DNA from 3 places in the Peribacillus sp. FSL H8-0477 genome. Region 2 is predicted to be linked to each of the others. Evidence: riboswitches for the same ligand, from Rfam matches in the RefSeq annotation. Region 2 holds a riboswitch; each other region holds the start of a gene.
What was found. A riboswitch is a leader RNA that binds a small molecule or an ion and turns the genes downstream of it on or off. The one in region 2 is predicted to bind thiamine pyrophosphate.

Region 1: linked by a shared signal. The riboswitch ahead of tenA (thiaminase II) and the one ahead of thiT (energy-coupled thiamine transporter ThiT) in region 2 are both predicted to bind thiamine pyrophosphate.
Region 3: linked by a shared signal. The riboswitch ahead of thiM (hydroxyethylthiazole kinase) and the one ahead of thiT (energy-coupled thiamine transporter ThiT) in region 2 are both predicted to bind thiamine pyrophosphate.

What each region holds. Positions count from the first base shown of each region.
Region 1 covers NZ_JBBODE010000002.1:1,779,515-1,790,610, forward strand. Annotated here, with positions in the region: gene thiW (energy coupling factor transporter S component ThiW) at 375-908, opposite strand; gene tenA (thiaminase II) at 905-1,597, opposite strand; TPP riboswitch at 1,705-1,794, opposite strand; TPP riboswitch at 1,855-1,959, opposite strand; gene MHI18_RS20440 (class I SAM-dependent methyltransferase) at 2,125-2,781, shown strand; gene MHI18_RS20445 (GNAT family N-acetyltransferase) at 3,062-3,484, shown strand; gene ltrA (group II intron reverse transcriptase/maturase) at 4,017-5,291, shown strand; gene MHI18_RS20455 (hypothetical protein) at 5,466-6,212, shown strand; gene MHI18_RS20460 (sulfite oxidase) at 6,369-7,472, opposite strand; gene MHI18_RS20465 (AraC family transcriptional regulator) at 7,575-8,438, opposite strand; gene MHI18_RS20470 (carbohydrate ABC transporter substrate-binding protein) at 8,606-9,943, shown strand; gene MHI18_RS20475 (carbohydrate ABC transporter permease) at 10,018-10,908, shown strand; gene MHI18_RS20480 (carbohydrate ABC transporter permease) at 10,924-11,096, shown strand, end outside.
Region 2 covers NZ_JBBODE010000002.1:744,919-756,014, forward strand. Annotated here, with positions in the region: gene MHI18_RS15385 (histidine kinase N-terminal domain-containing protein) at 1-175, opposite strand, end outside; gene MHI18_RS15390 (cation diffusion facilitator family transporter) at 303-1,172, opposite strand; TPP riboswitch at 1,389-1,490, shown strand; gene thiT (energy-coupled thiamine transporter ThiT) at 1,593-2,171, shown strand; gene MHI18_RS15400 (helix-turn-helix transcriptional regulator) at 2,237-2,710, shown strand; gene MHI18_RS15405 (universal stress protein) at 2,730-3,275, opposite strand; gene MHI18_RS15410 (hypothetical protein) at 3,491-3,652, shown strand; gene MHI18_RS15415 (transglycosylase domain-containing protein) at 3,814-5,841, shown strand; partial or broken gene MHI18_RS15420 (alpha/beta hydrolase family protein) at 6,127-6,339, shown strand; gene MHI18_RS15425 (hypothetical protein) at 6,544-6,864, opposite strand; gene MHI18_RS15430 (MFS transporter) at 7,209-8,483, shown strand; gene MHI18_RS15435 (glutathione peroxidase) at 8,589-9,128, shown strand; gene MHI18_RS15440 (GNAT family N-acetyltransferase) at 9,247-9,783, shown strand; gene MHI18_RS15445 (SDR family NAD(P)-dependent oxidoreductase) at 9,820-10,569, shown strand; gene MHI18_RS15450 (hypothetical protein) at 10,557-10,784, opposite strand; gene MHI18_RS15455 (hypothetical protein) at 10,885-11,096, opposite strand, start outside.
Region 3 covers NZ_JBBODE010000002.1:1,111,300-1,122,395, reverse strand. Annotated here, with positions in the region: gene brnQ (branched-chain amino acid transport system II carrier protein) at 1-26, opposite strand, end outside; gene MHI18_RS17185 (GntR family transcriptional regulator) at 385-1,032, shown strand; gene MHI18_RS17180 (hypothetical protein) at 1,136-1,651, shown strand; gene thiD (bifunctional hydroxymethylpyrimidine kinase/phosphomethylpyrimidine kinase) at 2,149-2,928, opposite strand; gene thiE (thiamine phosphate synthase) at 2,944-3,585, opposite strand; gene thiM (hydroxyethylthiazole kinase) at 3,572-4,396, opposite strand; TPP riboswitch at 4,520-4,630, opposite strand; gene MHI18_RS17160 (bifunctional glycosyltransferase family 2 protein/class I SAM-dependent methyltransferase) at 4,897-6,267, shown strand; gene rfbA (glucose-1-phosphate thymidylyltransferase RfbA) at 6,394-7,275, shown strand; gene rfbC (dTDP-4-dehydrorhamnose 3,5-epimerase) at 7,290-7,850, shown strand; gene rfbD (dTDP-4-dehydrorhamnose reductase) at 7,847-8,701, shown strand; gene rfbB (dTDP-glucose 4,6-dehydratase) at 8,703-9,692, shown strand; rRNA gene rrf (5S ribosomal RNA) at 10,618-10,733, opposite strand; rRNA gene MHI18_RS17130 (23S ribosomal RNA) at 10,799-11,096, opposite strand, start outside.

The DNA of each region.
Region 1 (11,096 bases), 1.0 Mb from region 2:
ATGCTGAGTTCAGGCCGAATGAACGAGGATTTAGCGGATCCGATGCCAATAGGGCTGCTTCAAATAAAGGGTTCATGAGAAAGCCTGGTTATCTAGATAGAAAAAGAGAAAGATACACTTTTTGAAGGCGTTTTTGCGCGAAAGGGCCATTAGGATGAATCATTCCTACTTACCGCCGAATAATTTCTGCTCAAGCAAATCTGTGCTGATCTTTTAAAAAAAGCCAAAGAAGGGGCTGTCCCAAAAGTCAGGAATATGACTTTTAGGGGTAACCCCTTCTTTGTTTTTGCCAAAACGTCGACCTTTTAGGGGACAGTGCTGATTCATGAGGAAATAACATCTAAACCAATGCAAATGTCCGTACTTGCTGCCAGTTAGATTCGTTGATCCTTTGTGGTGTTTTTATGAAGAACTTCATTGAAATAATGATTCTTCAAAAGTATTTTTAATATAAGAAAAGCAAAAAGGGAACCCATTAAAGAACTAAGGAAAAAAGCTGGTAAAAAACCAAAAAGTGCAGCTTTTTCTCCCAATATTACAAGCGCTATCGGATAACAAGTTATGGATCCAAGAATGCCAGTCCCAACTACTTCTCCGAAGCATGCGTACTGAATCTTTTTCATTTTCTTGTATAGGAGTGCTGCAAATAATGCACCAATCATGCTTCCAGGAAACGCAAAAATAGAACCAGTACCTGCCATATTTCTGATAAGGGATACCAAAAAGGCTTGTATAACAGCAAAAAAAGGTCCTAATATAACGGCAGTCATGACATTGGTTACATGCTGAATAGGAAAAATCTTTGCAAATCCAACGGGAATGAAAAAGAACGAACTAGTTAGGGTAGTGATGGCCGTGAACATGCAAGTCAGCGTCATTTTCCTCAATAAGTTCCCTTTTTCTATCATTCCATAGGCCAATCATGCTCATTGTAAACCATGTCCCAAAATAAATATTCATATCGTGAGGTCGCTATAAAGTGCTTCTCTAATCTGTTTAGGTCTCTTTCAGGCAGCCCTTCCGTCAATTCATCTAACAGTTTAGACAACCATTTGTGCACTTCAGCGAATTCGACGGATGAATAGGATTGAATCCAGCTGGCATAACGATTTGTCTCCAAGGCTGCACCATTTTGTTTCTTTAATAACAAACCAATCTCATAATAGTCCCAAGCACATGGAAGCAAACAGGCAATGATATCAGCTAATGTTCCATGATGTGCGGCATTTAGCATGTAACCGGTATAGGCAAGGGTAGTTGGTGTAGGCTCAGTATGTTCTAATTCCTTCGAGCTGACTCCAAACTCTTTGCAGTAGTTCCGATGTAAATCCATTTCTACTTGAAGAGTTTTATGAAATATACCAGCAAATTTGGTCATGGTTTCAAGATTATTAGCCTTGATGGCCCCTAAAGCAAAAAGTTTAGAGTACTCAATAAGATAGATATAGTCCTGTTTAAGGTAATAAGCAAATTTATTTTCTAAAAGCGTCCCATCACCTATTGCTTGAACAAAGGGATGTGTGTGGTTCTTCGTCCAAATTTCTTTCGAACGTTCGTGAAGTTTATCACTGAAAGATTTCAATGTGGTACTCGTCATGATAGTTCCTCCTTTTCATTTATTCACATACTTTGGAAGGAGAGTACTTCTCAATGAAAAAACAGCCGCTTTCAATTAGAAAGCGGCTGTTTTTGGAATGGACGAATCCCTTTTACAACCTGCTTTCCTCCGCTGGTATTCCCAGATCAGGTACAAAGGGTTTAATTCTCAGCCCATCGGCTCCCCTAGCAGTTTATTATTTAGTTAAACAAAAAAACCGTTCTGAAAACGGAACGGGTAGATGGATACAGTAAAAATGACCATATCATCCACTTTCCTCCGCCGGTATCATCCGGATCAGGTTCAAAGGGTCCAGAATACTATTCCATCTCAGTCTGAAGAAGACTCCCCTAGTGGTACTTCGTATGTGATTAGTGTCATCATATCAGATAAAATGGAAAATGCAACCTTTACACATTTAATATGTACAGGTGACTGGATTAATCGAAGCTGTTCTTTTTTGTAGATAAGCTCATTTAAATATTTTGCACATAGCATAAGAAAAACTGTATGAAAGGAAGGGAATAGTGGGTAAATTACAAGACTATTTTGAATCCAATAACGGACGGTTAATTCATAAGTGGATGCATTATTTTGATATATATGAACGTCATTTTGAGAAGTTTATCGGCAAAGAAATTAATATTTTAGAAATTGGAGTTTCTCATGGCGGGTCACTTCAAATGTGGAAAGACTATTTTGGGGACAAAGCTACGATATTTGGACTAGATATTGACCCTGTCTGTAAATCATTTGAGGAGGAACAAATTAATATAATCATCGGTGATCAAGGGGATAGGGAGTTTTGGAAAACAATCAAACCTACTTTACCGAAATTCGACATAATTATCGACGACGGCGGTCATCACATGACTCAGTTAAAGACTACGTTCCAGGAGATGTTTCCTGAACTTTCTTCCCACGGGGTTTATTTTATAGAGGATTTGCACACGTGCTATTGGGAGGAATACGGAGGTGGACTTGGTAACCCTGATAACTTTATTGAATACTCAAAAAAAATGATTGATAATCTAAATGCTTGGCATTCGAGGGATCCTCATTTGTCAATAAATCAGTTCACCACATCCGTTTTTTCAATGAGTTATTATGATAGTGTTTTAGTAATCGAAAAGAAACCAATAGAATATCCATCTACTCAAATAACAGGGACTCTATCTTGGTAAGTTAGATGAGGCGTTAGGTTTTAGCAAATATTGAAGGAGTAGAACGTATTACAAAAGCAAAAGATATAAAAGATACATGATGAGAAGGTCGCCAATTGGCGGCCTTCTTCACGTTCTTCACAAATTCTAGATGGTTGTTATAAACACTAGTTAGGAACTTTAAAATGATAGGATGGAATTTACACCTTAAAAAGATAAGATATATGTTAGCAGATTAAGAGGATTAAATAAAAAAATGTCGAATATACTATCATGAAATTGAAGTAATGGAGGCGTCATTTTGAATACATACGAAATTAAAAATATTAATCCGACAGTGGAAGAATTCAAATATTTGTGTGAGTCTGTCGGTTGGAGTGACTTTATAAATTTTGAAGTGGTGGAAACATCACTAAAAAATTCGATTTACTGTGTCACGGTCAAAGAGGATGATCAAATAGTGGGCATGGGGAGAATTGTTGGAGATGGGGCTATCTATTTCTATATACAAGATATAGTGGTCCATCCAACCTATCAAAAAAATGGTATTGGAAAAGAAATAATGAATAAGTTGGTTGAGTATTTACATACTAATGCACCCGATAAAGCGTTTATCGGATTATTTGCCTCCCAAGGGAATGAGTCTTTTTATGAGAAATTTGACTTTAAAGATTATTCTCCTAATATGACGGGGATGTTTACAGTAATTTCAAAAAACAGCTAGATTTTAAGGGTTGCTGCGGCAGCCTTTTTCTTAGTGTGCCAGGCATGGCAACTATCTAGGTGGTGAAAGTCCACTGTGGGGGTAAACATCGACCAACCACTAAGGAAGCGCAAGGTACTTACCGTGAGGTAAGGGCTGGAGGAAGCGTGGAATAAAATCTTGGCTCGACGAACAGAAATCTGATACTAAGGCTCTACAAAGGGATAAGGCTCCTAAGCAAGTCAAAGTCCAAAAGATGTGCGTAACTTTGTAGAGTAAATCAGACGAGTGAAAGAGGAAAGATAGTTGTCTTACCCTGGGAGATCTTGCGGGTGTACAACTAGTACAGTCGAAAAAGGTTAGCCGCAAGAAGTCAGCAGAAGCCATAGTAATGAAGTCATTCATGAAGGGCTGAACAATTTATAGTGTTTCAACGCCACGAATGCATAAGTGACCTACTCCGAATGTGTTAATGGGGAAAGTATGAGCGTATCTCAAAGGATAACCAAAATGGAGCTATCACTTATTACGTGAGAGGAAAGGAGAAACGAGTGTGGAACTTTTAGAACAGATTCTAAGTAATCAAAATATGAATGAAGCCTACTTGCGTGTCTATAAAAATAAAGGTGCTAGTGGGGTCGATGGAATAACGGTCGATGAACTGAAGCAATATCTGAAAGAGAACAAAGATGAGCTACGTCAGCGCATCAGAACAAGAAAATACCAACCACAAGCTGCCTTAAGAGTGGAAATCCCAAAAGAAAATGGCAAGATGCGCAAGTTGGGAATACCAACAGTAGTGGATAGGGTAGTTCAACAAGCCATTCATCAAGTTCTCAGTCCGATATTTGAAAAGCAATTTAGTGAATACAGTTACGGCTTTAGACCGAAAAGAAGTTGTGAGATGGCAATTATTAAAAGCTTGGAATTTCTAAATGATGGACACGATTGGGTAGTTGACATTGACCTTGAAAGATTCTTCGATACCGTTCATCACGATAAACTGATGCGATTTATATCCAACACAATAAAAGACGGAGATGTCATCTCGTTAATCAGGAAATACTTAATCAGTGGAGTCATGATAAATGGAAAATATGAAGACACACCTGTCGGTACTCCGCAAGGAGGAAACCTCAGCCCATTATTGAGTAACATTATGTTAAACGAACTCGATAAGGAACTAGATAAAAGAGGACTAAGGTTCGTGAGGTACGCAGATGATGCCCTCATCTTTGTGAAAAGTGAAAAAGCAGCGACTCGAGTAATGAGTTCAATCGTGAGATTTATAGAAGAGAAATTAGGTCTTATAGTCAACGCAGAGAAGAGTAGAATTTCACGTCCAAAAGAACTAAAATTCTTAGGATTTGGGTATTATTACGACTCTAAAAACGAGATATACCGAGTGAAACCTCATTCAACCTCCATACAGAAATTCCAAAGGAAGCTTCGACAATTAACAAAGCGGAACTGGAGTATTTCGCTAGACTATCGAATATTGAAACTTAAACAAGTCATATTCGGGTGGGTAAACTACTTCAGAATCTCAAGTATGAAAGAAGCTATAAAGCGAATTGATATGAAGCTTCGCTCCAGAATTAGAGTCATCATCTGGAAGCAATGGAAAATCACAAGGAAACAAATCAAATCGTTAATTCAACTAGGGATACCCGAAGAAGAAGCGAAAGGACTAACGTTCTGTCGGAAAGGTTTCCGGTATATCGGATTATCGAAAGTTGTTCAAAGAGCAATTTCAAACAAAAGACTAAAGCAGAGGGGACTACCCTCTGCTTTAGAACATTATCTAAAAGTACACACTGTAATATAAATTGAACCGCCGTATACGGAACCGTATGTACGGTGGTGTGAGAGGGGCGAAAATAATTAAAATATTTTCCCTCTACTCGATTTTACCTAATAGAATATTAGCTCAATAGGGTTATGGTAAAATTAAGGTATTTAAATAAATAAAAATGAAGGAGGAAATACGCTGAAGAAGCTAATGATCCTAACATGTATTATTGTGGGGATGACTGCTTGTGGAAATGAAGATACAAAAGAGCAAAATCCAGAAAATAATGTTGAAACGAAAGAGTCAGATACAGTGAAAAATGAACCTGTTAATCCGAGTTCAAATGCGGCAAGTGGCAGTAAGACTGAAAAAGTGGATTTTCAAAGTATCATTCCAACAGATTGGGATATTAAGTTACCAGAGGGGGTTCCCGTAACCGAAGGAAAATATTTAACTGCAATCGCGGATTCTAAAAAAAATCTAGTAACCTTCAAATTTTATACAACAGACAAACAATTAGAGATAAACGATTCAAACATAAAAAAAATTGGCGATTTTGTCGGCCAATTAGTCATTACGAATTATCCAACGGTAAAATCAGCTAGTGAAGAAATAGATCAAACTGTATTTAGTGAGGGGAAAGCTGTAGATTTAGGGTTTGGTATAACTGGGTATCAAGATGCAGGAGCAGGCTCATTATTTACAAGTTGGAATGAAGGACGCTGGGCCATTATAGCACGTTCCGCAACAGAAAAGTCAGAAGAAAGTGCAGCGATAGCGAAAGAAACTGTGGAGTTTTTGGAATCCTATATGCTCCCGATTCCAAAACAATATGGATTTTTGCATATTGATGCAACACATAAAGGCAGCCTGGCAAAATGGCAAAAAGAAAACTATGTTTATACGCTTACGGATTTTGGTGACAACACCCTTAATTGGCTTGTAACTTTTGAATGAAATAACCTAAGACCGTCCAATCGACGGTCTTTATTATATGACGTCTCTAAATAGGGAGAAACAGAGTTTCGCTAGTGAAATAGTTTACAGGATTGGTCGAACTTGATTTTCTTCATATTCGACAGATACAAAGTGTAATAGCAGCTGGAATTTTAGTTATTCGACTTTAACGGTAATCTTATCTATAGCATTGTAACCATAGCCTTTTCTATTCCATAGGGGTTTCCCTGGTTGACGATTGCCTTCGGTATCGGTAGCTCTTGTTTTTATGGTGTACTCTCCTTTTTTCAAAGCGTTCCATGTATAAGTCCAACGAACCCAAGCATGTTTTTTAGGTGTGTTAGAAAGCTTGCATGGATCCCAAGTTTGACCACCATCCATACTTATTTCTACCGTGGCAATTTTTCCTTCGCCTGTCCAGGCTATTCCGTTTATTTTATAAATTCCAGTGTTCAATAATTGTCTATCTAGGGGGAATTGGATGGTTGAGTTAACGTTTATAGTCGTGACAGGAAATTTCCCACTATCGTTTTCTTGGTTTGGATAGTAAATGTAATCGACTGTTTGGAATGGGCCTTTAAATTCCTTTTCTATGACAACGATTTTCTTTATCCATTTTACAGACGCCATTCCATACCATCCGGGTACTATTAATCTAAGTGGGAACCCGTGTTTGAAGGATAAAGGGTGGTTATTATATTCATAGGCGATAATGGTATCTTCATCGAGAGCTTTTTCTATCGGCAGGCTTCGTGTGAAATTATATACGTTGTTAGAGTCAGTTCTTGGACCATTATCATACCCTTCAAAAACAATTTCTTTTGTATGATCGAGCATTCCTGCGTATTGTAATAATGTTCTCAGGGGTACGCCTTTCCAAATTCCTTGACTGATTGCACCTTTTCCCATTTGCTCCCCAAACACCTTTGGTTTGAAAAGTTCCCGCTTATCACCAGAACATTCTAAAACGACTTTAATGGTTTTTGATGGCATAGCGTAAATCTGTTCTAATGAAAAAACGGAAGGATTCTGTACATGCCCGTCGATTGGAAGAAAATAAAAGGATGATGAAAAAGCAGGGTAAGGAAAATGATTTCTTCTATAAAATAATTTATCAGATACCAGATCTTCAGCAACAAAATGAATAGGTGTTTCTTGATTTTCTGGTACCAACGTTTTAGTAATAAGATAAGGTTTAACTTTCTTTGAATCTGAATTTGTCAGATGAATACCTCCTTTAAAACGAAGTTGTTTTGTCATTTATATGTAAACGATGCGAAACAAATGCTTTCTTCAAGCATTGAACAAGGGTTTCATTACTTAAAGAGACGATTCAGATACTGAATCGTCTCTTTCGTATAATCACTGTTTTGTTTGCGCTTTTCTTGGTTTGCTTTTTTTGCTATTTTTGGTATTTCGGTATTGTGAAGGAGACATATTTGTTACGCGTTTAAATGACTGTGCAAAAAATGATTGAGAAGAAAATCCAGTAATGGCTGAGATATTAGATATTGGGTAGTTAGTAGTTTCCAATAATATCTTACTTTCTCGAATACGCATTTGGATGAGGTATTCAATCGGTGAAACACCAAAGGCCTTCTTGAATGAATGAGAAAGGTAATATTTGTTGATATGTCCAACTTCAGCTAAAGTATCTAAATTGATTTCTTCACGAAAATGCTGCTTAATATAATTTTTGATATAGGCCATGTCTTTACTGATTTTTTCAGAAGAAGTTTTCTCTAGGGAAAAGTTTTTTGTCCTCATCATTTTGAGTAGTACAATCTCTAAAATATTTTCAATAATTAACTCGTAATCTTCTTTTTGGTTTAGTACTTCTTTCATCAACTGCTGTAAAAAGAGTGTGATGTCATGTTCTTGTTTATAATTGAAAAATGAGACTTGTGATCCCGGGTCATCAGCTGCTGAAAAGGCAAGTCCTTGGATACCAAGAACAATATATTCGAGGGGATAATCCGAGCTGGACTTCTCTGTGTGCTCAATATTCGGGTTGATAACGATTAAATCATATTCTTTGATGGATACTTCTTTATTGGAGTAGATAAAGGTACCTTTTCCCTTGGTAATATACAAGAGTTCCGTAAAGTGATGCGTATGGTTGATGCTGTACCAGTCTTTTCCATATTTTGATTTGGTTACATAGAGAAGTTTTACTGGCAGATGGCCTCGTTTAGATGGTGGAATCTCATAGATCTCATTAGACAAATGAAGCCCTCCTTTATCAAGTAAGCTCTTTTCATTAAGTATAATTTTTTTAGTGAATTATTACAACGAAAGCAAGATATATAAAAAACAGAACAAGATGTATATTGTGGAAACGTTTTCTGATTACTATAATTTAGCTAGAAAGAGAAAAGAGGGGGACCAATAAGATGAAAAAGAAATTTTTGTTAACTGGTATAGTAGCCTTATTATCTGTTAGTTTACTGGCTTGTCAAAGTAGTAAAGTTGATGATTCTAGCAGTGGAAAAGCCTCCGGTGGAAAGGAAACTCTTCACGTAGCTGCATTGGAATCAGCATATGGTAAAGAAATGTGGACCAAAGTGATTGATGCTTATGAAGCAGCAAATCCGAAGATTGAAGTGGAATTGACGGTAGATAAGAATCTAGAAGAAGTGATAAGTCCGAATATGAAAGCAGGAAATTATCCGGATGTGGTTTTATTAGCTACTGGAAGAAAATTAGCACTAACAGAAACATTAATTAAAGACCAAGCTTTAGAGGATATTACCGATGTTCTAGAGATGAACGTTTTTAATGAGGAGGTCAAAGTTAAGGATAAATTAGTTCCTGGTTTTACTGATACCCTGGCAACAAATCCTTATGAAGATGGTAAAACGTATATGGCGCCGGCGTTCTATAGTCCAACTGGGCTGTTTTATAATGAAGGGTTGTTAAAAGAAAAAGGGTGGGAAGTACCGAAGACCTGGAATGAGATGTGGGACTTAGGGGAGAAAGCGAAGGCAGAAGGAATTTCCTTATTTACGTACCCTACAACCGGTTACTTCGATGCCTTTTTCTATTCCTTACTTTTCGAAGTAGGAGGACCCGAATTCTACAATAAAGCGATGAAATATGAAGATGGTATTTGGGAATCTGCAGAAGCAACGAAAGTATTTGAAATTATCGGAAAATTGGCGAAATATACAGAACCTACAACGGTTGCCAATGCCAATGACAAGGACTTTACAAAAAATCAACAATTGATTCTCGATAATAAGGCACTTTTCATGCCAAATGGGACATGGGTTGTTGGCGAAATGGGTGAAGCACCAAAAGCTGATGGTTTTGAATGGGGAATGACTGCTTTACCAGCAATTGAAGATGGTGGAGACCGTTACGCATTTACGTTCTTCGAACAAATATGGATTCCAGCAGCAGCTAAAAATAAACAAGCGGCTAAGGAGTTCATGACATATATGTATTCAGATGAAGCAGCTGCTATTTTTGCAGAAGCCGGTGCGATTCAGCCAATTGAAGGAATCTCTGAAAAACTAACGGGTGACAATAAACTTTTCTATAGTATATATGATTCAGGAGCAATAGCTGGTATGGGCGGCTTTGCAGCAACGGATTCTGTAGAGGGTGTCAGCATGGCAGATACGTTATTTGGTTCTATTAATAGCATTGTAACGGGTGATAAAAATGTAGATGACTGGAAAAAGGCAGTCGAAAATGTCAGTGATCAATTGCGCTCTGCATTAAAATAAACTAGTTTTATCGTTTTAAGTAGGATAACGGTGGGATCCCCCCACCGTTACATTCATTAGTTGAGGTGATTGTAATGAATAAAAAGAAAGAGAAAAGGATATTTATTTTTGTTTGTACAGCACCAGCAGTGATTTTATTATCCATCTTTATGATTGTACCTACAATTGAGGTATTTAGGATGTCTCTTTATAAGTGGGGAGGATTTTCTAATAATAAGGTGTTTGTTGGGTTAGATAATTTCAAAATTTTATGGAATGATATGAATTTTATTCGGGCACTGCAAAACAGTATTGTTTTAATTGTAATTGTTACACTCATCACCATGGTTGCAGCGATTTTATTTGCTACGTTGTTAACGAGAGAAAATATGAAGGGAAATAATTTTTTTCGAGTTATTTTCTATATCCCTAATATTTTGTCCATTGTGGTTATTGCTGGAATTTTCTCAGCCATTTACGATCCAACTACTGGATTGTTGAATAATCTTCTTGCGTTATTTAATCTAGAAAGTCTTCAGAAAATGTGGCTCGGCAATCAAAAGATAGCTATCTACAGCATAGGAGCAGCGTTGGTTTGGCAAGCGATTGGTTATTATATGGTGATGTACATGTCAAGTATAGCAAGTATTCCGGAAAGTTACTATGAGGCTTCTGCTTTGGAAGGAGCGGGACGATTCCAGCAATTTTTCAGCATTACGTTACCGTTGATTTGGAATAACATTCGAACCACATTAACCTTCTTCATAATCAGTACGATTAATTTAAGCTTTCTACTTGTCCAATCGATGACCGGCGGTGGGCCTGACGGATCGACAGAAGTTTTTTTAAGCTACATGTATAAGCAGGCATACACCAATTCTTCATACGGGTATGGTATGGCCATTGGAGTAGTGATTTTCCTATTTTCATTTGCGTTATCTGCGATTGTAAGCCGGATCACCAAACGAGAAGTGCTAGAGTTTTAAGGGGGTTTATGAACAATGAAAACAAAAAAAGGAATGAGTGCAGAAACAGCTTATCGGTTGTTTATCTATGTCGCACTAATTACATTAGCTATCTCGATAATTATCCCTGTAGCATGGGTTTTCTTAGCTTCAATAAAGCAAAACTCGGAATTTTACGGAAGTCCATGGGAGATGCCAAATGGGTTCTA
Region 2 (11,096 bases):
CTGGTTTTTTTTCAGTTAAAGCTTGGATTATTAGGTCGAAAAGCTGCATTCCATTTGTGTGATTACCATCTTTAAATGGGTCCTTTACTTTATAAGTAATGGTTTTAGACCATTCAGCTGCGATGGAGGACTTTTCGGAAATAAGGACTTCAATAGCGTCTTCAAAGTAATTCATCATACCCTCCATAACTTTAAAAATGATTCGTTTAATTAAATTCGATAAATGGAGATAAAAGTCCTTTTTTAGATATTTCTTACTAATGATTTTCCAATTCTGATAGGTTTCAAAGCAAGCCAGCTAGTTACTTAGTAAATGGTTCGACGTGAATAATTGCTTGCTTAATATTATGCTGTTTGCTCAAATTTTCTTCAACTTTCTCGGTGATGTGATGACCTTCGAGGATACTTAAGGTTGAATCAACATGAATCGTAGATTCGACGAGAATTTGATTTCCGTGCATGCGTGCTTTAATTTCGCTCATTTCTTTTACCCCAGGTGTTTTACTAATGGTTTCTCCGATTGTTTGAAGAAGTTGTTCATCAAACCCATCAGTCAGCGAATAGGATGAATCCCGAAAAATACTCCAGGCGGTTTTACAAATAATGATTCCAACGAGTAAGGCAGCGACGGAATCAAGCCAGTTAATTCCAATTTGTGTGCCGAGGATTCCAACCAATGCACCTAGACTTACTAATGCATCAGATTTATTATCCTGAGCAACAGCGTTAATAGAAGCACTGTTAATCTTCTTACTTATATTTAAATTATAACGGTATATTCCGTACATGAAAATGGCCGAAAACAAAGCAGTATATGAAGTCAATATACTGGGTGTTTCATGGTGACCTGAAAAAAAGGTTTGTATACCGGTAACGATTACTTGAACCCCGACGGAAGCCATTATAAATGCTGATACTAAAGATGCGATGGTTTCTGCACGCCTATGTCCATAAGCGTGGTCCTCGTCAGGCGGGCGTTTTGAAATCTTTAACCCGATTAGGACAGCTAATGAGGCAAGTATATCAGTTGTATTATTCAAGCCATCTGCCCATAAACCCTGAGAATGACCGAAATAGCCGATGCTCAGCTTTAATACAGAAAGGAACAAATAGGCAGCTATACTTACATATGCTCCTTTTTCAGCGGTAATAGAGTATTTATCTTGGTACATATATTTTACCTCCCGCAATTGCCTGTTAAAGATACCAAAGTAAATGTATGTGTGTCTATAGAAAAAGAGTCGTCTAAAGTCATTTAAATTGGTGGTTTTCAGCTGTATTTCCTTGGTATAAATTTGTTGCCATAAGGAAATCTGTCGAAAAGTCTAGAATTTAATAACTTGTATGTAATTGAAATTAATAGTATATTTTGTGTAAGGATAATTGAATATATCCACAAGGGGAGCCGTATGGCTGAGAGTGAGCGAATGAGTTCTTACCCTATGAACCTGTTAGTTAATGCTAACGTAGGGATGTGGTTTTGGATAAAGCAATGCAGGTGATCCATAACCCTCTGTCATTGCTTTTTTGCGTGCAAAAAACAATGGCAGATACTCATGAACGCTTCCCACAAAGATGAAGGGGGAAGAAAAATGAACCATAAGACATTATTTTTAGTAGAGGTAGCTGTTTTTTCTTCACTGGCATTATTACTTGATTTAGTATCAGGATTTATTTTTTCAAGAATTTGGCCACAGGGAGGATCAGTGTCCATTGCAATGGTTCCGATTTTTCTCATGGCTTATCGCTGGGGAATAAAAGGCGGGCTTTCCACAGGATTTTTACTCGGCCTTTTACAAGTTGTCAGTGGAACAGCTTGGATTGCGCATCCTATTCAGGGGTTTATTGATTATTTTTTAGCCTTTACTGTAGTGGGGATTTCAGGTGTTTTTATGACTCGCGTAAGTAGTTATTATAAGAATGGCAACAAAAAAATGGGGTTGTTCTACGGAATAGCAGGAATGTTTACAGGCAGCTTCTTGAGGTATATATGTCATGTTATTTCTGGGATCTTCTTTTTTGGATCTTCCACCCCTGCTGGTACACCAGTACTTACATTCTCCCTTGTCTACAACGGCACATATATGCTGGCAAGTTTTCTTCTTTCTGGAGTAGTAGTAGCTATGTTGTATTCTTCGGCTTCAAACGTACTTCTGAAAAAAGCGTATTAAAACGGTTTCCTGTCTTTTTTTATTAAATGAGTGTAAGATGGCACTAAAATGCTAAAAGGTGACGTATGAATCGAGAAGAAATTATTGCTCTTATTTCAGGTATAATCAAACCCATTCGTTTAGATCTTGGTTATTCGCAAGAAAAGATGGCCGAAATGCTTGGATTATCTAAAAAAACACTTGTACAGATTGAAAAACAACGAGTGTCTGCAAGCTGGACGGTTGTCATTGCTATATGTGCTTTGTTTCGTGAACATACTCTTCTTCAAACGGCATTAGGCGGTGACCCGTTAGAGACGATTGATACCACGGTCCGCTCTGGCGTTACACAACGTAAAGAAAAAACATTGGGCGGCAAGGTATGGTGGACAGAGGTGTCTGTCATGTCAGGTTACATCTTACAAAAAAATAATATCAGTCTACATTATCGTATTCTCGATGATAAGTATTACAGAATATACAGTAGTTTAGATGAACAGGAAGCTGTAAATCGCTTTCAAGAATTAATTTCCACCGATAAACAAGGCCGTTCTCTTTAGGAGAATCGGCCTTGTTTGTTTATTTGTCAGGTATGTCAAGGGGTCTATTCATTTTCGCAATTAGAACAGGACATGGAGAATCTTTAATTACAGCACTACTGGTGCTGCCTAAGAAAAACTTCTTCAATCCGCTTTTCTCACTTTCTCCAACAATAATAAGACTGGCATCTGTTCTTTGAGCATAACTACAGATGCTGTCTCCTGTATTCCCTTCTAGTACTTCGAATCGGCCTTGTATTTGGTGTTCGCTTAGTAATCTTCTTACAGTGCTTTCAGCTATGGTCACACTGTTTTTTACGACTGTATGTGTATCATCCGCCTGTGAAAAACCAGGTTCCATTGCAAGCACAGGTTGATTTTGAGAAGGGTCAATATAAAATCCTTCATTAATTTCAGACATGGACTTTCCTACTGTTCGTTGTTCAACCTTTTCATTAAAAACATGCACAATAGTGAGATGAGAGCCTAAATAGGTTTTATGCAGCTTTATGCCGTACTCGATTGCTCTTTTTCCGCTGGGTGTGCCATCGTAAGCTGCGATGATATGGTTAAATTCTACTTCCATCTTTCTTCATCTCCTCAAATGTTTTAAGTATGATTGGTTCACGATTCTAGATGAAGGGATAACAGTTTATTATGTTATACCCTCTTTTACAAAATTTATCCATAGTTTAATTATGTATTTTTTGACATAAAGAAACAAATAAGACGATGGTCATCTATAAAAATGGGGATGGTTGGTATATTATAATAATATGCTGTCTAGAAAGAGGTGGTAAGATGCAACGTAATATTCCGAAAATGCACCCTACAATTAAACGCTGCTTAACCCATCTAGAAGTATTAGGCACCGATGATAAAACAAAACAAATTGTCTATATGTATCTGCAAACCTTATATAAAGAATTGTCCTTATCCCATAAACACTCTAATGATCATTAAAGGTCCGGCAGTCGATTTTCTTCGACTGCTATTTTTTTAGGATTAGTGTATGTTTATTGGGAAATCATTAAACTAGTGACATAATGATATTTTAGAGGGTAGTAAAAGAGGGATAGACCTTTTTACCATATGAAGATTTTTTGATTGTTGGAGGGATTGTTATGGAAGGGGATCGACGGTTAAGAACAAAAAAACGGAAGAGAGCCAGACTAATCGGTTTTGTTCAGGTTGGTATCTTAGTACTGTCAATTATTACACTAGCGGCAGCTGGCTTTATATATTCTGTATTACCAGATACTGATATTAGTCAATTAAAGAATCAAATTGGTCACTCTACTAAGATTTATGATCAAGATAACCAATTGGCGAGTACTGTGACTGCGAATAAGTCAGAGGGAATATCAATAGAAAAAATACCAGAACATGTAAAAAACGCTGTGATTGCAATCGAAGACCGCCGCTTTTACGAACATCATGGTATTGACTATAAAGGGATAACACGTGCGATGGTTAATAACCTGAAGGCGGGTGGAATTGTTGAAGGAGGAAGTACTCTTACGCAGCAGTTCATAAAAATCTCATTACTTGAATCTGACAGGACCTATAAACGAAAAATACAAGAATACTTTCTCGCGAAAGAAGTTGAACATGAATATAAGAAAGACGAAATCCTTGAAATGTATTTTAATCAGGTTTATTTCGGGCATGGAGCTTGGGGAATTAATAAAGCATCCCAAATATACTTTGGTAAAGATGTTGAGCAATTAACCATTTCCGAAGGAGCGATGCTTGCGGGCGTTATTAATCTTCCAAGTAAACTAGATCCCTATAAGAATTATGAAGGAGCGATTAATCGACGTAATCTTGTCCTTAGCCGAATGGAGGAACTGAATTTAATTAGTGCTGAGAAAGCGGATCAAGCGAAGAAAGAAACAATTACTCTCGCTTCGGTTGATCAAGTAGATCCGCTAAAAGGTAAGTATCCGTATTATGTCGACCATGTTTTAGCAGAGGCTTCTAAAATGTATAAGATTGATTTGGATGAGTTGTTGACTGGCGGCTATAAAATCTATACCACATTGGATCAAGAGGTTCAAAGTATTGCAGAGGCCATTTATAAGGAAGATTCTAATTTTCCAACTGGTACAAGTCCAGATCTTGTCCAAAGTGGAACTATTTTAATCGACCCGAAAACCGGCGGAATAAAAGCATTAATCGGCGGCAGGGGAACACACCAATTTCTTGGCTATAACAGGGCTACTCAGTTGATTACATCACCGGGATCATCCATTAAGCCGCTGGCTGTTTATGTGCCTGCACTAAAAGAGGGGTATGAATTAACAGATCCTTTGGTCGATGAAAAAATGGCTTTTGGCCAATATAACCCAGAAAATTTGAATGGGCAGTATAAGGGAACGGTCCCTATGTATGAAGCAGTCATGGAATCATTAAATGTCCCGACTGTGTGGCTTCTTAATGAAATCGGTATCCAAAAAGGAGTTGACTCCTTAAAGGACTTTGGACTGCCCTTAGAAAAGGACGATCGTAACCTATCTATCGCATTAGGGGGGATGAGTAAAGGAGTATCTCCTCAGGATATGGCAGAAGCATATACGGTGTTTGCCAATAATGGTGTACGGAATGAGTCTCATGCCATTGTGAAAATTCAAGACCCAAATGGAAAAGAAATGGCTGTTTGGGAAGAACAATCGAAAAAGGTGGCCACAAAAGAAGTCGTAGAAAAAATGAATTCTATGCTCTTAGGAGTAGTGAAGTATGGAACAGGTGTAAATGCCGCAGTCGAAGGTCATGAGATTGCTGGGAAAACCGGATCCACACAGGTTCCGATAGAAGGCATATCAGGAGTAAAAGATCAGTGGTTTGTAGGGTATACACCATCACTAGTTGGAGCTGTCTGGGTTGGGTATGATAAAACAGATAAAGATCATTACTTAACGACCTATAGTAGTGAAGGGGCTACTAAAATTTTTCAAAAAATTATGGCTCAATCGTTACAATCCAAAGAATCAAAATCGTTTGAAGCAGCTGATATAGGTCCATTAATTGAAGAACAAGAAAGAAAAGCTGAAGAAGAGAACCAAAAAAACTATTGGGAAGATAAGAAAGAAGAATTTAAAAAGGGCTGGAATAAATGGCGTAATAAGCTATTTAATAACGACGGCAATTAAAAAGGATAAGGTTGGCATCTTCTGATTCATTGTCGAATCAAGGAGATGTCATTTTTTTGTAAAGAGATGGATGGAATCGTATGAATAAGAGATGTGTTGTTATGGAATATACAACCATTTTTATCAATTATCTTATATAATAAAGAGAGAGAATATTTAGAAAAATAAGTAACGCGCAGAGTAAAAAATTTTAAGAAAAGAGGAGTAAGTATGATTCAGTTTGAAAGTCGGATAGTACACATTTTTTATAAAATTTAGCTATTAGTGACTTTGCAGTTAGTCCTGATGACAAAGCCCATGTTAGTGATCCAAGGCGCGAATGATCCACGCGTTGTTCAACAGGAATCAGATCAAATTGTGGCTGCTTTGGAGGGAAAAGGGAGGGAAGTGGAATATGTCGTTCTAGAAGATGAGGGACATGGGTTTACGAAAAAGGAAAATGAAATTTACGTTTACAAGAAAATCCTAGAGTTTTTTAATACACATATACATAGATAACAGGGTGTATGGAGTGCGCATGAGAAATTATATGGATATATCAAAAATGAACTAAGCACGAAAAAGGACTGCCTTAAGGCAGTCCCGAATAATTAAAAGATAAAGTTAGCAATAATACCGATTACGACAATAGCACCAATGATCATTAAGATTGTTCTCATGTTTTTTCACATCACTTTCTTAGAGTAATAGTAAGTGTACTCATTAGAGTTTAATTTTATGATTAGAATGTACAACAAAGTCCATCTTGTCTTCAGAAATATAAGATCCAGCACAGCATTCATTGATCTTCTGCATAATGGCCTGTACTTCAGGTCCTTCAATCATAATTTTTAAATCAGAACAGTCCTCAAGGGTGAGCATAAAGGAAACGAGTTTTGATAACCGTTCAGGTTCAACTACTCTGTTCTTGCAGATGAAGTAAATACTGCCTTCATAATTTTTGGATATTTCAAACAGATCCATAATTTGCTGCATACTTAATTTCTTATCGAAGGTTAGTTGAGATGAAATTGTTTGATTCATAAGTCGATACTCCTTTTTAAGTAATATACCAATTGTATGATTTCATCGAGTTGTAGATGTTATGTTTGCTTATGTTAGATATTTACCCGCCCTGGTTCATTTGAAACCTATTATTTGGAACAGGTAAATATTATTTTGAAATACATATTATTGAAGAGTATAAGATGACAGGTACTAATGAATAACAGCTATATGAGGTTAGCGGGGGGACAGGTCTGTATTTTTAGTGTACAAAGTAGGAACTTTCATCCGCCTAAAGTCTGAAGAAAAAATGATCAGAAGGCGGTTTTTTATCGGAAAATTCCCATGTAGTATTAAAAGAAAAAACAGAATGAGGGAATGTAATGAACAATATTATTGGGATTTTTCGTAATTCAAATTACACGAAGTTGTTTTTTGCTACGTTTACATCACAAATGGGAGGCACAATTGGACTCACCGCTTTTACCTTCTATTTGCTCGATCGTTTTTCTAGTCAGCCAGCGTATGCAACAGTTACGGAATTAATGTTTTCTTTACCGACGCTGGCCGTTTTCTTTTTGGTGGGGGTGTTTGCCGACAGACTAGACCGAAGGAAGATTGCCCTTTACTGTGATTGGATATGTGCTGGACTCTCACTAATCTTTCTTTTGTTATTATCGGTTGACATTATGCCGTTGATTTTTGGGCTTCTATTTATCCGCAGTGCTATTCGTAATTTTTTCTTTCCGGCCGAGGCTGCTCTTGTGCAAGGGATATTATCTAGTGATGACTACACCACAGCTGCTGGGTTAAATCAAATGGTCTCCAGTTTATTTATGTTATTTGGAAGCGGCATGGGTGTGTTCTGTTATTGGACGTTTGGTATTGAAGGGGCGATTGCTATTGATATGGTTTGTTTTATTATTAGCGGCTTTTTGATTAAATCGACCCAATTTACTGAAGAAATACGGCTCCCAAATGGAAGACATACACTTAAAGATTTAAATGTTTCCTTAGTTATAAAGGATTTCTCGTCAGGGTTTCTCTATTTAATTCGAAATAAACTGCTGCTTACATTAATCTCTGGGTTTGTCCTTTTTGGAATAGTAAACGGTGGTTTTTCAGTCATGCAGGTGTTTATTTTAAAATATAAGCTGGAACCGTTAGATTATGAAAAGTATGCCGTTCTTTTAGGGATTATTTTCGGACTGGGTGTTTTAATAGGAAGTATCATTGCTTCCGTACTGGCAAAAAAATTAAAACTACATCATATGCTTATTATTGGTTTGTTGATTTCTGGGACAGCGACTATCTTTGGAGCCCTGGTTAATTCAACTGTTCTATATATGTGCGGGTTAGGGATTGTAGCCTTATCTCTTCCATTGGTTAACGTCTCGTTAGGTGGGTGGCTTCCAAGTATTGTGGATCCGAAGATGATGGGCAGGGTTCAGGGATGTATTAATCCGGTGATGATGCTCTCGCAATCATTGACACTATTCCTTATTGCTGTTCTATATCCTAGCTTTGTAACGATAGAAATGTTGTATTTGATTGTAGGCAGTTGTCTTGTACTTGTGGGTTTCTTCTATATGATGATTTTGCCTAAATTTATCAATCAGGAACATGCACAAAAGAAGAAGGAAGTCGTTGCTTTATAAATGGATGAGAGAGTTCTATGATGGCTAATTATAGTAAATATGTATATGATTAAATAGGACTTTTCACTTAGATGATAGTCACATAGATTTCTTGGAGGATATAGGATGAGTATCTTTAATTTTTCTGCACAAAAGATGAATGGACAGGAAATTTCTCTTGAACAATATAAAGGTAAAGCAATAATTGTTGTTAATACAGCAAGCAAGTGCGGATTTACCCCACAATATGAAGATTTGCAAAAATTATATGAACGCTATCAAGATAAGGGATTAATTATTTTAGGTTTTCCATGTAATCAATTCGGCCAAGAAACTGAAAATAATGAGGGTATACAAACATTCTGCCAGATTAATTATGGTGTTTCGTTCCCGTTATTCGGGAAGGTTGATGTTCGCGGAGAACAGGCGCACCCGCTTTTTCAATACTTAATAAAAGCAGCTCCATTCGAAGGCTTTAAGAATAATTCAGGCAGCAGACTGTTGAAATCGATGATTGAGTCAGAGCACCCAGAACTCTTGGGAGACGATTCTATTAAATGGAACTTCACTAAATTCTTGATTAATAAGGAAGGGGAAATCGTTAAACGATTTGAACCAGCGGATGAGCCCTTTGACATGGAAGCTGATATTGAGAAATTAGTATAAAGGCATTAATATTAACGGGCAGTCCTCCAGATGAGAGGGCTGCCTTTTTACGATTTTAAAGGAATAGAAGTAGTTAAATCGAATAGATAAGAGAGATAAAAATATAGGGGGAAAGTAAATGTTTCCGAAGCTTGAGACTAGCCGATTGATTCTAAGAGAAATAGGGAATGAGGATATAGAGAGCGTTTTTTCAATCTTTTCTAATTCGGATGTCACCCGTTTTTATGGAATGGAACCGATGGAAAATAGTAACCAAGCAATACAACTTATCACGAACTTTACTAAAAGTTATCAAAAGAATCAGGGGATACGATGGGGAATTGTCAAAAAAGAAGACAATGAACTAATAGGTACAATTGGATTTAATAATTGGGCTCCGAAGAATAAACGGGCTGAAATTGGTTATGATCTTCACCCTAGTTATTGGCGGAAGGGATATGCAACGGAAGCCATTCAACGTGTATTGTCATATGGGTTTAGTCAGATGGAGTTAAATCGTATTGGTGCCATTGTATATTTGGAAAATAAGGCATCAAGACAGCTGTTGAAGAGTATCGGATTTGCAGAGGAGGGAATCTTAAAGGAATATATGCTTCAAAATGGACACTTCTATGATGTGACTATGTTTTCTCTATTAAAGCGTTCAAGAGAATAAGTAAGAGCAGAGATACCTACAGAAAGGAGTACGAATATGGATTACTCTAATAAAACGGTTATTGTAACGGGGGCTTCTAATGGTATTGGCCGAGGGGTGGCTGTTGGTTTTGCAGAAAAAGGGGCATCGGTTGTACTGGCTGATTTAGATGAGGCAGCGGGAGTCGAAGCAGCAGCTAGTTTACAAGAAAAAGGATGGCAGGCCATATTTATTAAAACAGATGTGAGACAGGAAAGTGACATTCAACAGCTGATGGAGAAAGCTGCTCAGTCATTTGGGTCGATAGATATTTTAATTAATAATGCTGGGAAAGCAAAATTTACGCCTCTTCATGAATTAGAAGTAGAAGAATGGGATGATCTATTAAATACGAATTTACGTAGTGTCTTTCTTTGTACGAAAGCGGCATCAAAATATATGAAGCAAAATGAGGCAGGAGGTGCGATTATTAATCTTGCCTCAACACGAGCGATGATGTCTGAACCTAACTCTGAAGCGTATGCTGCCAGTAAGGGCGGAATTGTTGCATTGACGCATGCTCTCGCCGCTTCACTTAGTCAAGAAAGAATTACGGTGAACGCCATTTCTCCAGGCTGGATTGAAACAGGTGATTATGCGCGGTTAAGAACAGAAGATCATCTTCAGCATTTTTCAAGACGAGTTGGCCGTCCTCAAGATATAGCTCGGGCTTGTTTGTATCTAACGGCAGAGGAAAATGACTTTGTAACAGGGATAAATCTGATCATCGACGGGGGAATGACTCGTAAAATGATTTATGAAGAATAGTCAGTCAGCTCTTTCTTGCGACCGCGATAATTTTCCTCGTGATTAAACTCTCGGTTGAGAAGCAGTTCCATCGCTTCAAGATCGGAGGTATGTACGGGTGGATCTAATTTTGACCATTGTACGTAATAAATAACATAATAGCTTTTAATTTTTCTTAAAATGACGGGCGAATTTGGAAAGGCATCATATAAAGCCTTCACTTGATGGCGTTTCATATAGGACCAGTGTAATAGATTCATAGCTGCACCTGCTTTTATTCTTTTTATCTGTGTTTACCCATTGGGAAGAACAAATAATCGACCATCTCAAAAAAGCTTAAAGACTGTGCCTCAAAGCTTTTGTTGCAGTATGGAATTGAGGGCCGGTAATCGTTTTAATATCCTGAAAATAGGTACAGATCATCAGCCACTTTTCAGGATAGATAGAAACGAATCGTTGAATACTTTCGACTGAATAAATAAGTAAACAGTCAAGCGGTTCGTGCTTTATCTTCTGTAAATCATATAATAAAGCATGGGGAATCGTAT
Region 3 (11,096 bases), 370 kb from region 2:
AACGAAAACGATTCTTTTCTAGTCAACATACATTCCTCCAAAAAACATATTAAGTTGTGTCAAGATTCAAGCTGCACTACTATATAGTCTCTGTTTTTCACAAAAATTAGACTATTTTATCGATACATTTCTAGCAAAACATATTCATACTTTCTTTTTCTCTAACGAAATATTCAGGTAATATTATCGAAATATAACATACAAATTATATACATGCAATATATTACATGATAAAAATGAAAATTCATCGTTCAGAAACTCATTATTCTTCGATCATCTACAAAATATATTAGAGTAATATATTGCGTTTTACTAAAAAAATAGTATGCTATAATTAAAATATAGTAAAATTTATCTTATTTATCTAAATAGAGGGGAGACATTATGCCTATACCCGTTAACTTCTCTACACCAGCTCGTGTATCCGCTAAAAATCGTGCTTATACTCAAATTCTTGAATGGATTATCGATGGTACCCTGCAGCCACAGGAAAAGTTAAATGATGCTGATCTTGCACATGCGTTGGGCGTAAGTCGCACGCCTATTCGTGAAGCATTACAATTACTCAATGTTCAAGGGTTTGTTGAAATGTTCCCAGGCGTTGGTACCCAGGTAACCCCTGTCAATAAGGAAGATATTCTAAAAATACTTCCACCCTTAGCGGCCTTACAAGCTTTAGCGACAGAAATTGCTGCCGAAGTCATTAATCAGAAAACAATACGTACCTTACGGTTGATCAATACCCAGTTTGCCGAAGCAGTGAACAATCATAATTTTCATCTTGCTTTGAAACTCGATGAACAATTCCATCAAATTATAATAGAAACGACAGATAACCCATATATCTTAAATACTGTCTCCACTTTACAATCGCATGTACGCCGGCTCTATTTTCATAAATCTATTATTCTAAGGCACGAATCAATCAATGAACACGAAGCCATTCTCCGAGCTTTTGACGATAACAACAAAGAATTGGCCGCAAATATTGCACGTGAAAATTGGTTGTATCCGATGATTACTACTGATTAAAAAAAAGATGCTATCCCTGATTACAGAGAAGCATCTTTGTTGTACATACACCCTAGTAAATGGTATATTCTAGAACAATAGTTACATAGAAAGGAGACTACTTATGGCGAAACTTTCTCTAGCAGAAGCTGTGAAGCTAAAAAGTGTACTCTCAAAAAGAATCCATGAATTAGAAGATGAAATGGACCGGGCAGCCTTTATTGAAGTTGAAAAAGGCAGTAAATTGCCCAAACAAGCACGAACACTGCAAAATGTCGAACAAGATATTGAAGAAGTTCGAAAAGACTTCCGCTTACTTGATAAGTTGATGTATCAAGCCAATATTGAAAACAAGATCTTGTTTGATACGAACTCTATTCCCATTGTTGAAGCCATTGAGCTTGCAACTCAGCTTCGCGCTCAGGCACGGAAATGCAAAGAGTATGGAGCTGCTCCAAAGGAAGAGTATGTTCATTCCTTCAGCGAGACCGTTTCAATCGTACGTACAGCTACCTTTGAGCCTGAAACATATCGTGTCAAAGCCATTGAGCTTGAGCGTCGAGCTAACAAGCTATCAAATTTAATCAATGCCATCAACTATACGATCGAATTAGAATTTGACAGCGAGAAATATTTTTAACCCTTGAAGGGGTGAGACTCCCCTTCAAGGCATAGAAGGAATCCTTGTGTACTTTGGTACAATATAAAATGAAATGGCAAAGGACTCAACCAATTATCCAATGACCCATTATACATTTACCTGTAACCAATAACCAACTACTGCAATGGACGGTCGATGACCACTCTAGTTTTTTTCTTTCCTTCTATGAATCCCTCATTCCCTGTGAATGAGGGATTGTTTTTTTCTCTGGTTTAAAAGCAGCTATTATAATTATGGTTTTACCAACAAATCAAAGTTGTTCTCTGTAAAAGTAAATCCTTTCGATGGGGCTTTTAATAGAAATCCATTCGGTGAATTATTCGAAGAACTAAATCAAAAGGAATCTACCTATACTATATCTATATTGATGCCTTGATTCCTAAAAGTGTAGGACAAAGTAACATGGCAGTAGCTAAAGCACTTAAAAAGGGTAGCCATGTGTCTGCTACCCTTTCTATCATTTAATCAGTATTTACTTATAGTTGATACATATGATTAAGAGGTCCGCTGCCCTTGCCTAGATTAAGGTCGTTTTTAAGTGCACCAGTAAGATAGTTTTTTGACAGTTGGATACTTGTCTTCATATCTGCTCCAGCTGCTAAATTACACGCTATACTAGAAGACAGCGTACAGCCTGTACCATGCGTATTAGGATTATCAATTCTTTCACCTGAAAACCAAATAAATTCTCCATCAAGATACAGTAAGTCATCTGCTGACGCAGGAAGATGCCCTCCTTTTATTAAAATATTTCCTGAATAGCTTTGTGCAATTTTAACAGCAGCGTTTTGCATATCTTCCTTTGAATTAATTTTCATCCCCGAAATTGCTTCTGCTTCAGGAATATTCGGGGTAATAAGTGTAGCAAGCGGCATCAGGTTAGTTAGGAGACTGTCCATCGCCTCTTCATTCAATAACCGACTGCCGCTTGTAGAAATCATCACCGGATCTAGAACAATATGATTTGGTTTATGCTCCTTCAGTTTTTCAGCGATTACGTTGATAATAGCCGGTGAGGATACCATTCCAATTTTCACGCTATCTGGGAAAATATCAGTCATAATACAATCTAACTGTAATCCTATAAATTCTGGTTGTGTTTCCAAGACCCCCTTTACTCCCATCGTATTTTGAGCTGTCAATGCTGTGATTACACTCATCGCATACATTTTATGTGCCGTAATGGTTTTGATGTCTGCTTGAATACCTGCTCCGCCGCTGCAATCTGAACCCGCAATACTAAGTACCTTTTTCAAACAAACCCCTCATTTCTACTTTTTAATCATTTTTGTTGAAAGAACATGTAATTCCCGGCTCGCTTCTTTTATATCTTGTGCCGCAAATATTGCTGATACAATAGCTGCCCCGTCCACTCCGCTGCCGTTTAGTTTTAGGATATTACGTTGATTAATGCCTCCTATGGCAACAACTGGGATTGTAACGGCTTCACATATTTCTCTTAATGTTTCGAAAGATACCATATCTGCATCCATTTTTGTTGAAGTACTGAACATAGAACCTGCTCCAAGATAATCCGCGCCACTTTTCTCAGCCGCAATTGCCTGCTCAACGGTCTGAACCGATACGCCTACTATTTTATCAGGGCCAACCAATTTCCGTGTTTCCTCTATTCCAAGATCATCTTGTCCAATATGAACACCATCTGCACCGCAATCAACGGCTACCCTCACGTAATCATTAATCACAAATGGAACTTGATAACGATCCGTTACTTCCTTTATTTGCTTAGCTTCCTGGAGAAATTCGTCATACCCTAAGGTCTTTTCACGTAGTTGAATAAAGGTTGCTCCGCCCTTTATTGCTTCCTCTACTTGTTCACTCAATGACTTTTCCCCCACCCACATTCGGTCAGTGACTGCATACAACAGCATGGATTGTTTATCTGCTTTCAATTTTACTACCCTCTTTCAATAATGTAGTGTTGATTTTACTCATATAATCAATTAAGTAGGTTCTGAAGGAAGAGGTACCGCCATTTGTATGCTTCGTCTTTTGATAGGCAAGCTCACCACTAATGCCCATCGCACATACAGCCGTTTTTGTGCTTTCTAGTAATTGATCTGGATTACTCCCGCAAAAGGTTCCAATCACAGCTGTCAACATACAGCCCGTCCCTGTTATTTGAGACATCATCTTGTGGCCATTTCTTATGACATATGCCTTATTTTCGGCTGCAACAAGATCAACAGCACCCGTAATTGCAATGACCGCTCCAGTTTTTTCGCTTAAATGTTGTGCCAACCTAATGTTTTCATCTAGATTTGATTCGTTTATAGCATCCATATGTGCTGCATCGACGCCCATTGTCGAACCACTTCCTTCATAAACAGTTTTTACTTCAGATATATTTCCCCTAATCACCGAAAAGTGAATTTCCTCAAGCAGCTTCCGAACAGTGTTAGAACGAAAAGCAGAAGCACCTGCTCCTACCGGGTCTAAAATAACCGGGATTCCCAGCTCATTGGCTTTTTTACCCGATTTAATCATCGAAAGAATAGTCCTTTCATTTAATGTTCCAATATTAATCACCAAACTGTTGCAAATACTTGTTATTTCTTTCACTTCATTATAATCATCAGCCATAATTGGTGAACCGCCACAAGCTAAGATGATATTAGCGCAATCGTTAGCTGTCACGTAATTAGTAATAGTATGAACAATTGGTGTATGTCGTCCTACGTTCTCTAGGATTTTTTCTTCCATAGTTTCTACCTCCATTTAGATTGATACCAGTGCCGTAGCAATTATGATTAGAGACATCCAAAGCCCTCAAAAAAAACCAAAAAAGCGATATACCACAAAAGGGTATATCGCTTTAACATTATCATTCATGTAAAGTTGATTCCCTACGTTGGCATTATCCAAATCAGGTTTTAGGGTCAAAGCTACTATTCGCTTACTCTCAGCCTGCATGTGCAAGCCCCCCTGTTATTCAATTAATTTCTTCTAAATCAGTTTACCATACTCTTCCTCAAATATGAAACACCTAAATGAAAGAAAGCGGCATTAAACTTTCCCTCCTATTCTTTGTTCGATGATACCATTCCTAATAACTTAATATTGAATTTCTTGAAACTCTTCATATTTTTCGAAGTAATTTTGTTGTGAATGGAGCAGTCTTCAAAGTCCATTTAATTGGCACCAAATCGTCTACAATTCATATAAATAAAATGATTTTATCTACAAGTAACTAGGAGGATATAATGAAAACTTCAATTATACTATTGACTCACAATCAAATTGATTACACAAAAAAGTGTATCGAAAGTATCAGAAATCACACTCATTTAGACTATGAAATTATTGTCGTTGATAACGGATCAGAGGATAAAACAGTAGCTTATTTATCTGAGCAAAATGATATAACAGTTATCGAAAATAAAGAAAATGAAGGATTTGCTAAAGGTAATAACCAAGGTGTTGAAAAAGCAACAGGCGAAACCATCCTCTTTCTGAATAACGATACGGTTGTAACACCTGGATGGTTGGATTCCTTGATAAATACCTTATATTCGAGTGAAAAAATTGGGATTGTGGGCCCAGTTTCCAATAATGTTTCCGGTAACCAACAGATTTCAGTAACTTATAATCAAGAAACATTAGAAGGACTAGAGAATTTTGCTGCTGATTATGTTAAAGAAAAGTCAGGTGAGAAGAACAAGGTCTTAAGATTAGTAGGATTCGCTTTAGCATGTAAAAAGGAAGTTTTAGACGCAATAGGATTATTTGATGAATCTTTTGGCATAGGTAATTTCGAAGATGATGATTTATGCCTGCGCGCACTTCGGGAAGGTTATGAACTCTATATAGCGAAAGATTCTTTTGTCCATCATTATGGAAGTGTTACCTTCAAAAATAGTCCGATTAATTTTAATCAGTTAATGTACACAAACCAAACCAAACTTTATGAAAAATGGGGTTTTAAAGCAAACTATTATATGTTTCCACGGCCAGAAGTACTTAATTTAGTCCCTACACATACAAAAAGGCTCCTAGAGCTAGGCTGTGGAATGGGGGCAATGGCTATTAATTTAAAAGAAAAATATAATTGTGAAGTTATAGGAATTGAAATAGATTCAACCGTTGCAGAGTTTGCCAAACATAATCTAGATACCGTCTATTCCGCTGATGTCGAGCAATTTGACTTATCCAAGTTAGGGAAATTTGATTGCATTGTATGTGCAGATGTTTTGGAACATCTTCGTGATCCTTGGAAGATCGTAAAAGAATTATCCAACTTATTAAATGTTGGTGGTAAATTAGTTATTTCTTTACCAAATATTGCAAATATCGAGATTATAAAAGAATTACTGCAAGCAGATTTCTCATATCGAGATGCAGGTTTATTAGATCGAACGCATTTACGTTTTTTCACGCGAAAAACAATGCGCACATTGTTTCCTGAAAATTTAATCATAACATCATTATCCGGCACGACAATAGGCTATTCTGAGGCTGACCGTCTCCTTGCGGCAAGCATAGGTCCTATAGGAAAAGCCTTTGGCCTAGATACAGATTCATTCACCACAGATGCTTTTATCTATCAATATTTAATCGTTGCAGAAAAAGTATAAACAGCGCTCCTCACATCTTTGGTGAGGAGCTTTGTCTAGGGTCACCTTCCTGCCTCTTCACCCTTTCAAGCAAAAAACATATTATATAAAATCATTCGTAAAAGTAACTACAACAGAGGTGGTACTATGAAAGGAATCATTTTAGCCGGAGGCAGTGGGACTAGATTATATCCCCTAACCAAAGGAATGTCCAAGCAGTTGCTGCCTATCTATGATAAGCCAATGATTTATTACCCATTATCTATTCTTATGCTGGCTGGAATCCGTGAAATGTTAATTATTTCTACTCCTCAGGATATTGGACGATTTAAACAGCTGTTCCATGACGGGTCTCATCTAGGCTTGCGAATCGCTTATGAAGAGCAGGAATACCCAGGCGGCTTAGCACAAGCCTTCCTGATTGGAGAGAAATTTATAGGAGAAGACGATGTGGCACTAGTTTTAGGCGATAATGTTTTTTACGGTCATGGACTGACAGAAAAACTACGACGTGCAGCCAGCAGGAAAACGGGAGCAACTGTATTTGGTTATTATGTACATGACCCCGAACGATTCGGGGTAGTAGAGTTTGATGAAAACGCTCAAGCCATATCACTTGAAGAAAAACCCTTAAACCCAAAATCAAACTATGCGGTAACGGGTCTCTATTTTTATGACAATTCCGTGGTTGAACTTGCAAAAAAAATTGTACCCTCTCCCCGCGGTGAACTCGAGATTACGGATATTAATCAAGCCTATCTAAAAAGCGGTAATCTGAACGTTGAAATTTTAGGAAGAGGATTTGCTTGGTTAGATACAGGAACACACGAATCCTTACTAGAAGCTTCGCAATTTATTGAGACCATTGAAAAGATCCAAAGTATGAAAATAGCCTGCATCGAAGAAATTGCTTATAACCAGGGGTATATTACTAAAGATAACTTACTCGAATTAGCCGCCCCTTTAAAGAAGAATCAATACGGACAGTACCTAATTCGAATTGCTGATCAAAAACCATTTACAAAATAAAAAAGAGGTGTCAGATGGAAATCATCAAAACCATACTAGATGGAGTGTTCATACTTACTCCTTCGGTTTTCGGGGACAGTCGCGGCTGGTTCATGGAGACATATAACGATGAGACACTTAAAAAAGCTGGACTCTCTCTTTACTTCGTACAAGACAATCATTCCTTTTCAGAAAAGAAAGGAACCGTTCGTGGATTGCATTATCAACTAAATCCAAAAGCTCAGTCAAAGCTTGTTCGCTGTACCAAAGGTGCAATTTTTGATGTAGCAGTGGACATCCGTAAAGACAGCCCAACATACACTAAATGGGTTGGCATAGAACTTAGTGCGGATAATAAAAAGCAATTATTGGTTCCTAAAGGTTTTGCTCATGGGTTTATGACGTTGATTGCTGATACAGAAGTTCAATATAAAGTAGACGAACTCTATTCAAAAGAACATGACTACGGAATTCTTTGGAATGATCCTGCTCTTGATATTAAATGGCCCCGCGACATCACTCCAATTTTATCCAAAAAAGATGAAGAGGCACCACTATTAAAAAATGCTCGACATCATTTTGGTGAAATAGAATGAAAATAGTTGTCACTGGATATACAGGGCAGCTTGGTTACGATGTAGTTCGAGAAGGAAAACAAAGAGGTTTCGAGATGTATGGAACAGGATCAAAGGATTTAGATATCACCAATGAACAAAATGTTCGAGCCTATATACGTCAACTAAACCCTGACGCTATTATTCATTGTGCTGCTTATACGTCTGTAGATCTTGCTGAGGACGATAAAGAACGATGTTACGATGTGAATGTAAACGGAACAAGATATCTAGCTGAAGCAGCAAAAGAAACAGGAGCAAAGCTTGTTTATCTTAGCACAGATTATGTATTTGATGGAAAAGGGACTAATGCCTTTACAGAGTCAGATCAACCCAATCCAATCGGATACTATGGCAAAACAAAATATGAAGGCGAACAAATAATTAAAACCACGTTATCTCACTTCTTTATTGTGCGAATTTCATGGGTTTTCGGTATTAATGGCAACAACTTTATTAAAACGATGCGTAAGCTGGCCGATTCACAACCAATAGTTCGTGTAGTAGGTGATCAAGTCGGTGCGCCAACATACACAAGGGATTTGTCTATCTTATTACTTGATATGATTCAAACAGAGCAATATGGAATATATCATGCTGCCAATTCTGGAGTATGCAGCTGGTCAGATTTTGCAGAAGAATTATTCAAACTAGAAAATCGCTCTGTTTCAGTCCACCCCATCACAAGTGAGGAATTCCCTACAAAAGCAAAACGTCCCAAGAATTCCCGTCTATCAAAAGCAAAACTTATAGAAAATGGCTTTAGTCCCCTCCCCAATTGGAAGGACGCACTCGCACGTTATTTAACGGAATTGAATGATGAGGTGAAATAAAATAGTGAAAAAAAAGGTCCTTATTACTGGTGGTGCAGGGTTTATTGGTGGGAATTTCGTTCACTATATACTAAATAAATACCCCGAATATGAAATAGTTAATCTTGATGCATTAACATATGCTGGCGAGTTAACGAAGCATCAAGTAATCGAAAATCTTCCAAACTATCATTTTACACAGATAGATATCACAGATAACGAACAACTAAGTAACCTATTCATAGAAAAAGAGTTCGACTATGTCATCCACTTTGCTGCTGAAAGCCATGTGGACCGATCCATTGCTAATCCCGAACAGTTCATCTTAACCAATGTACTTGGTACACAGAACTTACTGCAAGCAGCAAAACAAACGAAAATCTCAAAATTCATTCATATCTCCACGGACGAAGTATATGGAGAATTAGATTTTGATAAAACAAATTTTTTTACTGAAACTACACCATTACAACCAAACAGTCCTTATAGTGCAAGCAAAGCCTCTTCCGATTTACTCGTTCGCGCCTATGCAGAAACCTACCAATTACCAGTAAATATAACCAGATGCTCAAATAATTATGGCCCATTTCAATTTCCAGAAAAACTAATTCCACTAACCATATCCAAGATTCTCAATGATAAAAAGGTACCCATTTACGGGAACGGTCTAAACATACGAGACTGGCTGCATGTATACGATCATTGTACAGCTATTGATGTCATTCTTCATAAAGGAATCAATGGCGAAGTCTACAATATAGGCGGGCATAACGAAAAAACAAATTTAGACGTCGTTAAGACCATCATCCATACCATCGGAAAATCCGAGAAGTTAATTGAACACGTCGAAGACCGTCTAGGACATGATAAACGCTACGCAATTGATCCAACTAAACTTGAACAGTTAGGCTGGAAACCAACATATACCTTTGAAACGGGAATACACCAAACTATTGACTGGTATATAAAGAATAAACAATGGCTGAACCACGTACTAAGTGAAAATAAATAAACTCTATAACCTTCCGCGATACTCACTGTGCAAGCCCTTCTCCTTAGAAGGGCTTGTTTTATGTGTTACTGCAACTTTTTATGAAGACTTGCTGACTCTTGAGTTTATTTAGCCCTGAGGCCTATTATTTCGGGGTTTTTAGAATGGGTCGCTAATCTTTTGGTCTATTTCTTTAGATACACTTTTTAGGTAGATCTGATGAATTAGTTTCCCCGGGGGGGATTTTATCTATTTTTCTGCTGTTCCGGCTGTTAATCCCGTCTGGTCTTCACGTATTCCCGTCTGGGTGCTATATTTAAGCACAAAATACCCCGTGGGGCACGATTGTTTAAAGGTTTTTTGAAAATGGGTCGCTAATCTTTTGGTCTATTTCTTTAGATACACTTTTTAGGAAAACCTGATGAATTAGTTTCCCCGGGAGGTATTTTATCTGTTTTTCTGCTATTCCAGCTCTTAATCCCGTCTAGTCTTCACGTATTCCCGTCTGAGACCACGATAATCCCGTCCGGATCTTATTTATTCCCGTCTAGTGGCAGCATATTCCCGTCTGGGCACTATTTTCAGCTCTAAAATACCCCGTGGGGCATCATTTTTTTAACGGGTTTGAAAATGGGTCGCTAATCTTTAAGTCTTTTTCTTTAGATACACTTTTTAGGAAGACCTGATGAATTAGTTTCCCCGGGGGGTATTTTATCAATTTTTCTGCTGTTCCGGCCATTAATCCCGTCTAGTCTTCACGTATTCCCGTCTGAGATCACGTTATTCCCGTCCAGTTCCTTCATAATCCCGTCTAGATACCCCGTAATCCCGTCTGGGCACGATTTTTAGCACAAAAATACCCCATGGGGCATCATGTTTAATGCGGTACTTCAAAAAACGCCACAAAAAAAAGACCAGCTATGCAGCTGATCTTTTCTTTCTTGTTGCCTGGCAATGTCCTACTCTCACAGGGGGAGACCCCCAACTACCATCGGCGCTGAAGAGCTTAACTTCCGTGTTCGGAATGGGAACGGGTGTGGCCTCTTCGCCATCATTACCAGACTATAAAGGAACGTTGTTCCTTCAAAACTAGATAATAAGAAGGTTTTTGCATGTAATTAAAACGAATGGTTAAGTCCTCGATCGATTAGTATTTGTCAGCTCCACGTGTCACCACGCTTCCACCTCAAACCTATCTACCTGATCATCTTTCAGGGATCTTACTAGCTTACGCTATGGGAAATCTCATCTTGAGGGGGGCTTCATGCTTAGATGCTTTCAGCACTTATCCCGTCCGCACGTAGCTACCCAGCTATGCCTTTGGCAAGACAACTGGTACACCAGCGGTGCGTCCATCCCGGTCCTCTCGTACTAAGGACAGCTCCTCTCAAATTTCCTGCGCCCACGACGGATAGGGACCGAACT